One region of the Mesorhizobium sp. BR1-1-15 genome, then DNA from elsewhere that is predicted to be linked to it. Evidence: riboswitches for the same ligand, from Rfam matches in the RefSeq annotation. Region 1 holds a riboswitch; the other holds the start of a gene.
What was found. Region 1 has a riboswitch for cobalamin ahead of LB541_RS21075 (ABC transporter ATP-binding protein). Riboswitches for the same ligand answer to the same signal wherever they lie in the genome.
Positions count from the first base shown of each region.

Region 2: linked by a shared signal. The riboswitch ahead of LB541_RS24555 (DUF1636 family protein) and the one ahead of LB541_RS21075 (ABC transporter ATP-binding protein) in region 1 are both predicted to bind cobalamin.

Region 1 is NZ_JAIUIF010000013.1:65,409-72,899, reverse strand. Features, by position in the region: gene LB541_RS21100 (DHA2 family efflux MFS transporter permease subunit) at 1-663, opposite strand, end outside; gene LB541_RS21095 (HlyD family secretion protein) at 974-2,152, opposite strand; gene LB541_RS21090 (MarR family winged helix-turn-helix transcriptional regulator) at 2,149-2,628, opposite strand; gene LB541_RS21085 (FecCD family ABC transporter permease) at 2,757-3,776, opposite strand; gene LB541_RS21080 (ABC transporter substrate-binding protein) at 3,785-4,732, opposite strand; gene LB541_RS21075 (ABC transporter ATP-binding protein) at 4,778-5,566, opposite strand; cobalamin riboswitch at 5,823-6,032, opposite strand; gene LB541_RS21070 (LacI family DNA-binding transcriptional regulator) at 6,095-7,120, opposite strand; gene LB541_RS21065 (Gfo/Idh/MocA family protein) at 7,302-7,491, shown strand, end outside.
Region 2 is NZ_JAIUIF010000018.1:60,227-67,717, reverse strand. Features, by position in the region: gene LB541_RS24585 (NADH-quinone oxidoreductase subunit E) at 1-658, opposite strand, end outside; gene LB541_RS24580 (NADH-quinone oxidoreductase subunit D) at 659-1,849, opposite strand; gene LB541_RS24575 (NADH-quinone oxidoreductase subunit C) at 1,849-2,451, opposite strand; gene LB541_RS24570 (NuoB/complex I 20 kDa subunit family protein) at 2,456-3,037, opposite strand; gene LB541_RS24565 (NADH-quinone oxidoreductase subunit A) at 3,028-3,393, opposite strand; gene LB541_RS24560 (winged helix-turn-helix domain-containing protein) at 3,727-4,926, shown strand; cobalamin riboswitch at 4,956-5,160, shown strand; gene LB541_RS24555 (DUF1636 family protein) at 5,198-5,644, shown strand; gene cobW (cobalamin biosynthesis protein CobW) at 5,647-6,699, shown strand; gene LB541_RS24545 (cobaltochelatase subunit CobN) at 6,716-7,491, shown strand, end outside.

The sequences.
Region 1 (7,491 bases):
ACGATCGAGCAGCAGCTGCAGAGCGCCGACGCCGAGCGATATCATGGCGAAGCCGAAGAAATCGAAGCTTCGCACCCGCCGCGCAATGGCCGGCAGATAAGCGGCCATGCCGAGGAAGGCGACGATGCCGACCGGCAGGTTGATAAAGAACACCCAGCGCCAGCTGAAATTCTCGGTCAGCCAGCCACCAAGCGTCGGACCCAGGATCGGCCCCAGCATGATGCCGGCGCCCCAGATGGCCATTGCCTGGCCGTGACGTTCCTTCGGGTTGATGTCGAGCAGGAAGGTCTGCGACAGCGGTACGATCGCGGCGCCGAACACGCCTTGCATGAGCCGGAACAACACGATGGTTTCAAGGCTCCAGGCCAGGCCGCACAGCATCGAGAAGATGGTGAAGCCGACCACCGCCGTCAGGAACAGTTCCTTGCGGCCGAAACGGTCTGCAAGCCAGCCGGTGACCGGCGTCATGATCGCCGCCGCCACGATGTAGGAGGTCAGCACCCAGTTGATGTTGTCGGGCGAGGCGCCGAGATCGCCGGTCATGGTCGGCAGCGCGACGTTGGCGATCGTGGTGTCGAGCGCCTGCATGATCGTCGCCAGCATGAGCGCAACCGTGATCAGGCCACGATGCGGCACTTCTTTGAAAGGTTCTGGCGTGCTCATGATGCGGAACTTCCAGCCGGTAACAAAAACGTGTACACAGGGTTTCCGGGCGGCAAAGCCTTCCGTTGAGAGACCCTCATCGCGGTGGGACGCGATTATCGATGTGGGGGTTACATCGACCGAAAGTCTCGATTGAGCGGATGCCTGCCGCCCGGAAACATGAGGACCGACGGGTCCGTGTCGAAGATTTCAGCTTTCGATCAAGCCGCGATGCGGTTTGCCCCGAAGGCTGACCCTTCAACTCCTCCCATCAGACCAATCCCCCTGCTCAGTGCGTCCACCCGCATGATCCCCGCGGGCTTCCGCTGATTTACTTCGCGACCTCGCCAGCCGTGGCGTGGCCGAAAATGCCAGGCAGGCCGCGCGCCACGCCCGTGTCGACGGTAACGGCCGCGCTCATGCCTGTGCGCAGCATCATCTTGGCGTCGGGATCGCTCAGCTCCAGACGGACCGGAATACGCTGGGTGACCTTGACCCAGTTGCCGGTAGCGTTCTGGGCGGGCAGCAGCGAGAAGTCCGCGCCGGTGCCGGCGCCGATGGCCTTGACGGTCGCTTCGAAGGTCCTGCCCGGATAGGTGTCGACCACGATTTCTGCCTTCTGGCCCGGCTTCATATTGGTCAGCTGTGTTTCCTTGAAATTGGCGTCGATCCAGGTATCGCCGGTCTCGACCAGCGAGAACAGCGGCGTGCCGGAGCCGACATACTGGCCGACCTTGAAGGACGCGGCCTGGTAGACGACGCCATCGGCGGGCGCCTTCACGGTGGTCTGCGCTAGGTCGTAGGCAGCCTTGTCGCGCGCGGCGAGCGCCGACATCACGGTCGGATGTTTGTCGGTCTCGATATCGGGATTGCCGCCAAGCGCCGCCTTGGCGCTGACGATGCCCTGTTCGGCGACGGCAAGCTGCTGCTTTGCCTTGTCGAGATCGTTCCTGGCCTCATCGAGCGAAGACTTGGCGTTGATGCCTTTCTGGGCGAGATCGGCGGCACGGTCGTATTGCGACTGGGCATAGGCAACTTCGCTGCTGGCGGATTTCTCCTGCGCCATGGCCTGGCTGTAGGCGGCGCGCAGCTGTTCGACGTTGAGCCGCGCCGCTGCCACCGCCGCGTCGGCCTGCGCAAGTGCGATCCGGTAAGGCTCGGGGTCAATGGCGAAGAGAAGATCGCCTTGCTTCACCCTCTGATTGTCCGAGATGGCGACCTGAACGATGCGGCCCGCCGTATCCGAGGCGATCGATACCTTGGCCTGCTGCAGGTTGGCGTTCTCCGTCTCCTGGTAGCGCCCTCCAGTGACCCAGACATAGCCGCCACCAATGACCAACGCCGCCGGCAGTGCGAACATCAACAAGAAGCGGCCGAGACGGCGCTTCTTCTTTGGCACCGGCGCCGGCTCTGCCGGAGGTGTCATTGTAACAGGGGCCGCGGCCGGCTGCTGCGGCGCTTCCATTTCCACTTTGGCGGCGTTTTCGTCGACCTTGGCTACCGCGTTCATGCTGCTGCGCCTTCCGTATTCTTGACCTTGTCGCAGGACGGTGAATCGCCATCCGCGAGATTCTGTGCCATCGCATCCAATGCCCTGATCAGGACGCGGCGATCGTCCGGCGAAACGCCGGTCAGCGACTCCTCATAGACTTCGCCGGCGAGGCTCTTGACCTCCGCATACGCGGCACTTGCCTTGGGAGTTGGGAAGATCATGCGCACGCGGCGGTCGGCGGCGTCGGAGCGGCGCTCGATCCAGCCGCCCTCCTCCATCCGGTCAACCAGCCGCGAGACGCTGATCGGCTCGATTTCAAGCAGTTCGGCAAGCCGCGCCTGCGAAACGCCCGCTTCCTTGGCGACGCGAACCATCAGGCGCCATTGCGCCGAGGACAGGCCAAGGCCGCTGGCGCGCGCTTCGAAGCGCTTTCGCATCAGCCGCTGCACGTCGTGGATCAAAAATCCCAATCTGTCTACGCCTTCGGAAACCATGAGTGGCATATATAATAAGCGTGCTTATCATTCAAGTCCGGCATTGTTCCAGAAGCCGGCAAACGTGCATGGCAGCCGTGCAGCACAATCATGGCTGCGTCCGATGATTTCGGCCGCCGCGACACCCATTACAAGCGGTTGCGGATCAGCATGGTGACAACGAAGAAGGCGCCGAGCGAGCTGGTGATGATGCCGATCGGCAGTTCCTGCGGCGGCAGCAATGTGCGCGCCAGAAGGTCGCTTGCCAGCAACAGCACCGCCCCGAACAGCGCGCAACTTACGATCAGGCGCAGATGCAGCGCGCCGGCCAGCGGCCGCGACAGATGCGGGATCATGAGGCCGACGAAGCCGATGACGCCGGCGACCGAAACCAGGATCGCGGTCGAAAAAGCGGCGACCAGAAACGTCGTCCGTCGCATTCGCGCCACCGGCACGCCAAGACTTTCGGCGGCATTTTCGCCGGCCAGGAAAGCGTCCAGCCGGCGATGAATCCACAGCCCGTACGCCGCAATCGTGCCGGCCCCAAGCGCACCCAGCCAGATATTGTCCCACCGCGCAAGGCCGAGCCCGCCCATCGTCCAGAACAGCACCGAATGGGCGGCGCGCTGGTCACCGGCAAAGACCAGGTAATTGGTCAATGCGGTGAACATGAAGGAGACCGCAAGTCCGGCGAGGATCAGCCGTTCGGGGCCTTGTCCCCTCACCCGCGCAACCAGCAAAAGCACAACGCAAGCCGCCAGAATACCGCCGGTGAACGCAGCGATCGGTAGCGTCCAGATCCCGAAACTGTCGCCGAAGACGGTGATGACGGAGACAGCGCCGGCGGCGGCTCCCGACGAGAGGCCGAACAGGAACGGATCGGCAAGATCGTTGCGCGTCACCGTCTGTAACAGCGCGCCGACCACGCCCAGGCCGCCGCCGACACAGATGGCCAGGATTATGCGCGGCAATCTGAGGTCGACGACGATCCTGCCGACCGGGCCGGACACGTCATGCCCCTTCAATCCGATCGCATGGCCAAGTGCTGCAACGACGTCGCCCAACGGAATCATCGTCGAGCCATAGGCGATCGACAGCAGCGCGAACGCGGCGATTGCCAACGCCGCCGCCGTCATGGCCAATAGGAATGCCTTGTGCCGCAAAGTCATGTTCCCGGTTAAAATGCTTCCGGATGCATCGCCCTGGCGATCTTGCCGATCGCTTCGATGTTGGCCGGTCCGGGGGTCAGTTCGGCATAGCGAAGCGCCGCGAAGCGTTCGTTCCTGACCGCGTCCGTCTCCTTCATTGCCGGATGCGCTTTCAGGAAATCGAGCAGCTTCCGGTAGCCGCCGCCATCCTGATAGTCGAGCAGGATGAGGAATTGCGGATTGCGCGAGGCCACCGTCTCCCAATCCGTGTTGCCCCAGCTGGTGTCCATGTCGGCCATGATGTTGTCGCCGCCGGCCGCGGAAATCATGGCGTTGGGAATGGCGAACTTGCCTGATGTGAACGGCTTGTCCTCGCCGGAATCATAGAGGAAGACGCGCGTTCCCCTGCGGTCGCCGACCTTGGCCGTGATTTCGGCGAGCTGCGCCTTCCAGCCGGAGACGAGCTTATCCGCTTCGGCCTCCTTGCCGAAGATCTTGCCCAGCTTCTCGACATCGCCATAGAGCAGGTCCATCGAAGCGGCAGGCCGGTTCTTGTCGAGATGGACGCAGCTTTCCGTCAGCACCAGGGTCTTGATGCCGTGTGGCGCCAGCGTATCGGGCGTCACCTCGCCGCCCGGCTTCATGCCGTAATACCAGCCGGCGAAGAAGAAGTCGGGCTCGACAGCGACCAGGTTTTCCAGCGTCGGATATTTGGGCGCCAGTTCGGGGATCGAGCTCTGTTCGGCCTTGAATTCGGGAGTGACCTTGTACCATCCAGTGATGCCGGTCAGGCCGACGATCGACGGCTGCAGCTTCAGTGCGAAGGCCATCTCGGCCATGTTGAGATCGTGAATGACGGCGCGCTTTGGAGGCGCGTCGAAGGTCAGCGGCTTGCCGCAGCTGTCGACCGTCACCGGAAAGGCGAAGGCCGTAGAGCCGAGCAGGGAGAAGGCAAGAGACACGGCAAGGCGTTTCACGGATGTTGCTCCTTGTTGAACAGGATCTGCCGGAAATGGCTTCGATCACGAAGATGGCGCGGCACGGTTCGGAACCTCGAACACCGTCAGCTCGCGGTCCTCCGTCGGGTGGCGCAACCTAAAGACGTCGATACCGAAGATCTCGCGGATCAGCTGCTGGGTGAGTGCTTCGCGTGGCGGCGCCAGCACATGCAACCGGCCATGGCTCATCACCGCGACCCTGGTGGCGAAAGGCGTCACCAGCGCCAGATCGTGCAGCACCGCGATCACGGTCATGCCGAGGCCTGCAACCAGTTCGAGCAACTCGCTGCGCGCCCGCGGGTCGAGATGGTTGGTCGGCTCGTCGAGGAACAGGATCTTCGGCTCCTGTGCGATGGCGCGGGCAAGCTGGGCGCGCTGGCGCTCGCCGCCCGACAGCGAGCCGATGGTGCGGCCAAGCAGCGGCAACAGCCCGGTCCGGCGCAGCGCCTCGACGACAATGTCGCGTTCCTCGCTCCTGTGCCTGCGGCCGGTATGCGGAACCCGGCCGAGCTCGACATAATCGATCACCGCCAGCCGTGGATCCGGTTGATCGGTCTGGCCGACGACGGCGATGTGCAGCGCCCGCTCGGCGGTCGAAATCCTGTCCAGCAGGCGCCCGGTGAGCTTCACTTCTCCCGAACTCGGCCGCAGCATGCCCGACAGCATGCGCAGCAATGTCGTCTTGCCGGCGCCGTTGGGACCGATGATGGCGAGACGGTCGCCCGCCGCCACCGAAAGGCTGACCGGATGCACCAGATGCAGGCCATCCGCCGCCGCGGCCAGGTCGCGGGCCTCGAGAAGCGGCGCGGTCATGGGCAATTCCTTGCAGGGCCTGCCGGAATACGGGCCAGCGTCTTGCTTGCCAATCCTGCCGGACGCTGGCCTGAATTCACCTCGGTGGCGATATCGCGGCAAAGCGTGCACACGATGATGCGATGCATGGGAATGCAGTGAATGCGATCGATGGAGCCGTCCAACTTCCGTCACTTTCAAAAATGGCGACGGAAGGAAGCTGGCTTGAACCGGTCGACAAGACCGAACCCCGCGTCTCCTCCCGGCACACCCCGTCCGGTCAACCCATGCAGATGGCAGGTCTCCTGGCTCGCGGGTCGTTGCGCCATCCTGCCTTCCCAGCCTTGCCGGCCAGTGGCTTCTCGGATTTTGCTCGCCGCTTACAGTTGCGGGGGCAGCCATGGCTTCGACCCGAAAATCGGGCCTCACCATGTTCCCTTTTCACCCCTCGCCTTGCGGCGCGGGGACCATCACGAGTCGCAGCCTAGGATGCAGGCAGCGTCGAGGCAAGGTCGATGCATGTTCTGTTATAACGATACAAACGTGTGGTCAATCACTATCGCGCGCCACCAGTTCCAGCGGCCAGACCTCGCGAATGATCTCTGGCCCTTTCGCGCCGGCGAAAGCCGGGAGCGAGGCGAGCAGGATTTCGCCGAGCCGCCGCCCCATCGGGTCAAGGCTCGGACGAAAGCCGGTCAGCGCCGGCGAGAAATAACGGCAGAGCGGCGTGTCGACGATGACGATCACCGCGACATCCTGCCCGGGCTTGATCCCCATTTCGGCGAGCGCTTTGCAGCCGCCGAGCGCCATCGAGTCGTTGTTGAAGATAATCGCGGTCGGCGGATCCTTCGACCGCATGACTTGCGGTGTCACCGCGTAGCCACCGGCTTCGTTGATAAAACCGTCCACAATCAGGCCGGGATCGACTTCGATGCCGTGCCGCCGCAGCGCCTTGCAATAACCCTCCAGAAACAGATAACCGAAATTCAGGTCAAGCGACGGCCGGATGGCGGCGATGCGGCGGTGGCCACGCGCAACCAGCCGGTCGACCGCATCGGCGCCCGCCTTCTCGAAATCCAGATCCAGAGAGGGATAGCTGTCGTCGCCGGACCGGCTTCGGCCGAGCGTCGCGAAGGGAAAGCCGGCCTTGCTCAGATAGTCGATGCGATCGTCCTCGCGCCGCGTCCAGGCCAGTACGACGGCATCGGCACGACGCGTCTCGACGACGCGGCGCAGCCGCTCCTGTTGATAATCCGCCGGCGCGCCCATGACGATGATCAGGTCCAGCCCGCACTCGGCCAATGTCGCTTGCAGTCCGGTGAGGAACGGAATGAAGAACGGCTCGCCATACTGCTGGTCGCCCGGATGCGGCTGCAGCATGAAAGCCACGGCATGGGTGGTGCCGCGGCGTAGGTTCCTGCCCGAGTGGTTCGGTGAATAATTGAGCTTCCGGGCCGCCTCGAGCACGCGCTGGCGTGTCTCGGCGTTCACGTCGGCGCGCCCGTTAAGCGCGCGCGAGACTGTACCGATCGAAATGTTCAGGTGCCGCGCAAGATCGTGAATGCTGGACGCCAAGACCTCCCCCTCCTGCTTCTGGCTAGCACCAGCCGGTCGTGCGGCCAAGGCGTTTCAGAGCCGACGGTACAAATCCGATTGACAATATATGCCATCGGGTGTGTCATCGTAAACGTTTACGGAAGTCATTTACGGACTGCCGTGGGTGCCAGCCAGGAGGGGTTGGCCGGAGGAGCGCTGGATGATGCACGTCGTCCTGGTCGGGTGCGGAGCCATGAGCAAAACCTGGCTCGAGGCCATCAGCCAATCCCCTGCCGTCAAGATCGTCGGTCTCGTCGACCTCGACGCCGACAGGGCGCGCCAGCGGGCACGCGAATACGACCTCGCCGGGGTCGCGATCGGGACCGATCTCGACGTCGTTCTCTCCCAGA
Region 2 (7,491 bases), on a different contig from region 1:
TGGCGGCTTCCCTGGCCTCCCTGTCACGGGTCGACTTGAGGATCGCCTTCTCGCTTTTCAGCGTCGTGAGGCCGGCGGCCGGCTCCGAGCCGGTGCGGCCGTTCTGCGGCCCCGGCGTCACCGAGGCCCCCTTGCCCGCATCGTAGAGATCAATGATTTCGGCCAGCCGTTCCGGCGTCAGGTCTTCGAACGTGTCCTTGAAGATCATGACCATCGGCGCGTTGACGCAGGCGCCGAGGCATTCGACCTCTTCCCACGACAGCGTTCCCTTGTCGTTGGTGTGGAACTGGTCATGGTGGATCTTGGAGCGGCACACGTCCATCAGCGCTTCCGAGCCGCGCAGCATGCAGGGCGTGGTGCCGCAAACCTGGATGTGCGCCCGCGTGCCGACAGGATTCAGCTGGTACTGCGTGTAGAAGGTCGCGACCTCGAGCCCGCGGATGCGCGGCATGCCGAGCATGTCCGAAATCGTCTCGATCGCGGCCTTGGTGACCCAGCCTTCCTGTTCCTGCGCCAGCATCAGCAGTGGAATGATCGCAGACTGTTCCCGGCCCTTCGGGTACTTCTTGATCCATTGCTTGGCCGCGGCCGCGTTCGCCCGGTTGAAGGCGAAGGATGCTGGCTGGACGCTGGCTTCTGCGAGACGACGGACTGACATTTAGCGATCGACCTCACCAAACACGATGTCGAGGGAGCCGAGGACGGCGGTGACGTCGGCCAGCATGTGACCGCGGCACAGGAAATCCATGGCCTGGAGATGCGCGAAACCGGGCGCGCGCAGCTTGCAGCGATAAGGCTTGTTGGTGCCGTCGGAGACCAGATAGACGCCGAACTCGCCCTTGGGCGCCTCGACCGCCGCATAGACCTCGCCGGCCGGCACGCGGTAGCCCTCGGTGTAGAGCTTGAAATGATGGATCAGCGCTTCCATCGAGCGCTTCATCGCCTGGCGCTTCGGCGGCACGACCTTGCCGTCGAGGTTCGACACCGGCCCTGAGCTTTCCTTGCCGAGCAGGAGATCGATGCACTGGCGCATGATCTTCGCCGACTGGCGCATCTCTTCCATGCGCACGAGGTAGCGGTCGAAACAGTCGCCGTTCTTGCCGATCGGAATATCGAAATCGAGCTCCGAATAGCATTCATAGGGCTGCGATCTGCGCAGGTCCCAGGCAGCGCCCGAGCCGCGCACCATGACGCCGGAAAAGCCCCAGGCCCAGGCGTCGGCCAGCGAAACCGTGCCGATATCGACATTGCGCTGCTTGAAGATGCGATTGCCGGTCAGCAACTGATCGAGGTCGTCGATCGATTTCAGGAACGGATCGATCCACTTGCCGATGTCCTCGAGCAGCTTCTGCGGCAGGTCCTGGTGGACGCCGCCCGGACGGAAATAGGCGGCATGCATGCGCGAGCCCGAGGCGCGCTCGTAGAACACCATCAGTTTTTCGCGCTCGACGAAGCCCCACAGAGGCGGCGTCAGCGCGCCGACGTCCAGCGCCTGCGTCGTCACATTGAGGATGTGCGACATGATGCGGCCGATCTCGCAGTAGAGCACGCGGATCAGCTGGCCGCGCTTCGGCACCTCAATGCCGAGCAGGCGCTCGGCGGCCAGCGCGAAGGCATGCTCCTGGTTCATCGGCGCGCAATAATCGAGCCGGTCGAGGTAAGGCACTGCCTGCAGGTAGGTCTTGTGCTCGATCAGCTTCTCGGTGCCGCGATGCAAGAGCCCGATATGCGGATCGACACGATCGACCACTTCGCCGTCCAACTCCAGAACCAATCTCAAAACACCATGCGCGGCAGGGTGTTGCGGTCCGAAGTTGATGTTAAAATTGCGGACGGAAGTTTCGGCCATTACTGCTTTGCCTTCTCATCCCCTGGCAGCACGTAATCGGTGCCTTCCCACGGGGACAGAAAATCGAAATTGCGGAATTCCTGCTTCAGTTCCACCGGCTCGTAGATGACGCGCTTGGCTTCGTCGTCGTAACGCACCTCGACGAAGCCGGTCAGCGGGAAATCCTTGCGCAGCGGGTGACCGTCGAAACCGTAATCGGTGAGAATGCGCCGCAGATCGGGGTGACCCGAAAACAGCACGCCATAGAGATCGTAGGTCTCGCGCTCGAACCAGTCGGCGCCGGGATAGACGCCGGTGATCGACGGCACCATCGTCTCCTCGTCGGCCTGCACCTTGATGCGGATACGCACGTTCTGCTTCGGCGACAACAGGTGATAGACGACGTCGAAGCGCTTGGCCCGTGACGGATAATCGGCGCCGCAGACATCGATGACCGAGATGAATTGGCAGCGCGGATCGTCGCGCAGGAAAGTCACCACTTCGATCAGATCGCGCGGCTCGACATGGATGGTGAGTTCGCCATAGGCGAACACTGCTTCATTGACGCGGCCAATCAATTTTTCGCCGAGATAGGTCGACAGTTCGCTCAGGGATGCGGCCATGGATTTACCGTTCGATCGTGCCGGTGCGGCGGATCTTCTTCTGCAGCAGAAGAATGCCATAGAGCAGCGCTTCGGCGCTCGGCGGACAGCCGGGCACATAGATGTCGACCGGCACGATGCGGTCGCAGCCGCGCACCACCGAATAGGAATAGTGGTAATAGCCGCCGCCATTGGCGCAGGAGCCCATCGAGATGACGTAGCGCGGCTCCGGCATCTGGTCGTAGACCTTGCGCAGCGCCGGGGCCATCTTGTTGGTCAGCGTGCCGGCAACGATCATGATGTCGGACTGGCGCGGAGACGCGCGAGGAGCAACACCGAACCGCTCCGAATCGTAGCGCGGCATCGAGGTGTGGATCATCTCGACGGCGCAGCAGGCGAGGCCGAAGGTCATGAACATCAGCGAGCCGCTGCGCGCCCAGGTGATCAGCGCCTCGGTCGAGGTGACGAGAAAGCCCTTGTCGGCGAGTTCATTGTTGATTTCGAGGAAGAACGGATCATCGGACCCAACCGGCCTGCCGGTATTGGGATCGATCAGACCCTTGGGCTTCGGCGCGACGAGCGTGCCGGAACTGTCGCTCAATCCCATTCGAGCGCTCCTTTTTTCCATTCATAGGCAAAGCCGATGGTCAGCACCGCCAAAAACACCATCATCGACCAGAAACCGAGCATGCCGATTTTCGAGAACGACACCGCCCACGGAAACAGGAAGGCCACTTCCAGGTCGAAGATGATGAACAGGATCGACACCAGGTAGAAGCGGATGTCGAACTTCATACGGGCGTCATCGAACGAGTTGAACCCGCATTCGTAGGCGGAAAGCTTTTCCGGGTCGGGATTGCGATAGGCCACCAGGAACGGCGCCACGATAAGCGCGACGCCGACAGCCGCCGCCACTGCGATAAACAGGACGATGGGCAGGTACGAACTGAGAAGTGCGTTCATGCTGCGGCTTTCCGTTGGCGCCAATCCATTTTGATTACAGCACCAGACCCTATTGCGGAAGCGTGACAGTTTAACCGCTGAACCGTTTTAAGGGGCCTTTGCTGCAACGCGGCGAGGGTTAGCGCAGCGCTTCCGGCGAAGCAAGTCAAACCTTGTTCAAAACACTGGCCTGGACGGCATAAGGGAAGAAACTGGTCCGATCCGCTCCTGTTTGATTTCCTTCGCTTTTTACTCCACTTTTCTCTCCTGACAGAGTTGCCGCCAAAACCCTGCTAGCATGGCCGGAATCAACTGTCCGAACGACGCTCAACAAGCCATCAGAGTCGCATCCGAATGAAGGAAAAGATCTCGCTTGCCACGGCCCGGCGTATCGCGCTCGCCGCCCAAGGGTTCACTGATCCCCGCCCCGCCGGCACGCCCGACCGACGCCACTTCGCCCGCGTGCTCTCGCGTACCGGCCTGCTGCAGATCGATTCCGTCAGCGCGGTGGTGCGCGCTCATTACATGCCGCTCTATTCGCGCCTTGGTCCCTACCCGTTCGCCTTGCTCGACAACGCCGCCGTCACGCGCAAGCGCACGGTTTTCGAATACTGGGCGCACGAGGCTTCCTTCCTGCCGGTCGAGACCTATCCGTTGATGCGTTGGCGCATGCAGCGCGCCGAGCGTGGCGATGAAATGTATCTGGGCCTGGCCAAATGGGGCCGTGAGCACGCCGCCTATATAGAAGAGATCTACCGCGAGGTCGCGGAGCGCGGCCCGATCGCCGCTTCCGCGCTCGAAGGCCAGAAAGGATCCGGCGGCTGGTGGGGCTGGAGCCACGCCAAGCATGCCTTCGAATGGCTGTTCTGGGCAGGACGCATCACCACCGCGCACCGCCGTGGCTTCGAACGCTTCTATGATTTGCCCGAGCGCGTACTGCCGCGGGCGATCCTCGATCTGCCGGTGCCGTCTGCCGAGGACGCGCATCGGGAATTGCTGCGGATATCCGCCCGCGCTCATGGCGTCGCGACAGCAAGCGACCTGCGCGACTATTTCCGCCTGTCGCCGGCCGACATGAAGGGCCGGCTGGAGGAGCTGGTTGAAACAGGCGAGCTGGTGCCGGTGCGTGTCGAGGGCTGGGACAAACCGGCTTACCTCCATAAGGAGGCCCGTATTCCACGAAAAATCGAGGCCCGCGCCTTGCTGGCGCCGTTCGATCCGGTCGTTTTCGAGCGCTCGCGCACGGAGCGGCTGTTCGATTTCCACTACCGCATAGAAATCTACACCCCTGCCGAAAAACGGCAATACGGCTATTACGTCCTGCCGTTCCTGCTCGGCGACAGGATCGTGGCGCGCGTCGACCTCAAGGCCGACCGGCCGGCCAGCGTGCTACGCGTCCACGCGGCCTATGCCGAGCCCAGCGCGCCGCCTGAAACCGCCGCGCAACTCTTCCAGGAATTGACGCAGATGCAGGGCTGGCTCGGCCTCGAACGGATCGAGGTTACGCCCGCCGGCGACCTTGGGCAGCCGCTCGCCGACATTGCCGTGTCGTAGACGCGCGTTGACACCGCCGCCTGCAAGAGCCTAAATCCATTCCAGACGGTCTCCTCTCGGCAAAGGGAGGAGCCAAGAGGGAATGCGGTGCGAAATCTCGATTTCAAATCCGCGGCTGTCCCCGCAACTGTAAGCGACGAGCCAAGGCCGAAAACCACTGGGACGGTCCCGGGAAGGCGGCACGAAGGCGATGACCCGCGAGCCAGGAGACCTGCCGTCTGAGACATAAGAATCCGATCGCCCGGCGGGTTTTCCGGGCAAGGAGCCCGATTTGGAACGCGACAGCAGTTTCCCGGCTGAAACAGCGGACATTTTGTCTGGCGATAGCGACTTGTCTGGCGATAGCGACGCCTTGGCCGGCGTCACTGTTATCATCTGCGCTTCCTGCCGCGACGAGACCGGTTCCGATGCCCATCCCCGCGCCGGCGAAGTTTTGGCTCAAGATACGCGCCAAGCCGCAACGGCCGACAATGTCCGTGTCCGCACCGTCGAATGCCTCGGCAACTGCAAGCGCCGTCTCAGTGCGGCGATTCTTCGCGACGGCTGCTGGAGTTATGTCTTCGGCGACCTGAACATCGCCAGCGGCGCCGATCTCGTCACCGGCGCGAAACTCTTCGCCGCTTCGACCAACGGCCTCATTCCGTGGCGTGGTCGCCCGGATTCCCTCAAGCGCGGCCTCGTCGCCCGCATTCCTCCCCTCGACATGCTGAAGGACTGATCATGACCGCCGCAGTTTCCGCCGCCACTCTCTCCCGCGTCCCCTGTACCGTGGTCACCGGCTTCCTGGGTGCCGGCAAGACCACGCTGGTCCGCCATCTCCTGGAGAACGCGGGCGGCAAGCGGATCGCCATCATCGTCAACGAATTCGGCGACATCGGAATCGACGGCGAGATCCTCAAGGGCTGCGGCATCGACACCTGCCCGGAGGAAAACATCGTCGAACTGGCCAATGGCTGCATCTGCTGCACCGTCGCCGACGATTTCGTCCCGGCGCTCGACCAGATCCTGTCGCTGACGCCGAAGGTCGACCACATCCTGATCGAGACCTCAGGCTTGGCTCTGCCCAAGCCGCTGGTCCAGGCCTTCCAGTGGCCGACAGTGAAGAGCCGGGTGACAGTCGACGGCGTAATCGCCGTGGTCGACGGTCCGGCATTGGCCGAGGGGCGCGTCGCCAACGACATGGACGCCCTGCAGGCGCAACGCGCGCAGGACCAGACACTGGACCACGACGACCCCGTCGAGGAGGTGTTCGAGGACCAGATCGCCTGCGCCGACCTCATCATCCTGTCGAAGAGCGACCTGATGGATGCCGCAGGTTCGGCTCGCGCCAACGCCATCATTGGCGAACACTCCGCCCGCGCCGTGAAGGTCGTGCCGACGGCTCATGGCAAGGTCGATCCGTCCGTGCTGCTCGGGCTAGGCCTCGCCGTCGAGGACGACATCGAGAACCGCAAGTCCCATCATGACGGCGCCTTCGACCACGAGCACGACGACTTCGATACGTTCATCGTCGACATCCCCTCGATCGCCAACCCGGACGACCTGGCAAAGCGCGTCGCGACCGCCGCCGAACAGGAGAACGTGCTGCGGGTGAAAGGCTTCGTCGAGGTCGGCGGCAAGCCGATGCGGCTGTTGCTGCAGGCGGTCGGTCCGCGCGTCAATCATTATTATGACCGCGCCTGGACGGCTGACGACGACCGCCGCTCGCGCCTGGTCGTCATCGGCCTCAAGGGGCTGAACCGCCCGGCGATCGAGCATATCCTCGCCGGCTGAGGCAACACCGACCGCGATGCACATCCTCACCACCACATCCGCCTCGCTCGACGATCTCGCCGAGCCGGTCGATCTGCGGCAGACGCCGGCGGAAATGGTGGCGCTGTCCTTCACGGACAGCGACCTGGCCGGACTGGCAGCGGCCTGGAAAGGCGACGCCGATCGGCTGCCCACGATGCGGCTGGCCGCGCTGCGCGACCTGCGCCACCCCATGTCCGTCGACCTCTGGATCGACAGCGTCGCCCGTCACGCCAAAGTCATTCTGGTGCGTATTCTCGGCGGTTACGAGTGGTGGCGCTACGGCTGCGACCAGTTGGCCGTGGTTGCCCGTGAGCGCGGCATAAAGCTGGCACTACTTCCCGGTGAAAGCCACGACGAGGATATCAGGCTGATCGAAGCCTCGACGCTGCCGCGCGAGGAACTGGACGGGCTGCTCAATTATTTCCGCCAGGGCGGCCCGGCCAATATGAGCGCGCTGGTGCGCAGGCTGGCGCGGTTGGCGGGGTCTGATGGCGAGATTGCCGAGCCGGTAAGCGTGCCGAAAGCCGGGTTTTATGAGCCGGGGCGCGGAGTCGTGGAGAAGCCGTACTTATCGAATGTTGACGATCCTTCACACCCCCCTCTGTCCGGCAGGACATCTCCTCCGCAAGGGGGGAGATCGGCTGTCATCAAGGCCGGCTCCTCTTCTGTCCCCTTGGACAGGGATTTATCTCGACCATCCGCGATAGGCGAAATCGTCGATGAAAGAGCAATCTCCCCCCTTGCGGGGGAGATGTCCGGTAGGACAGAGGG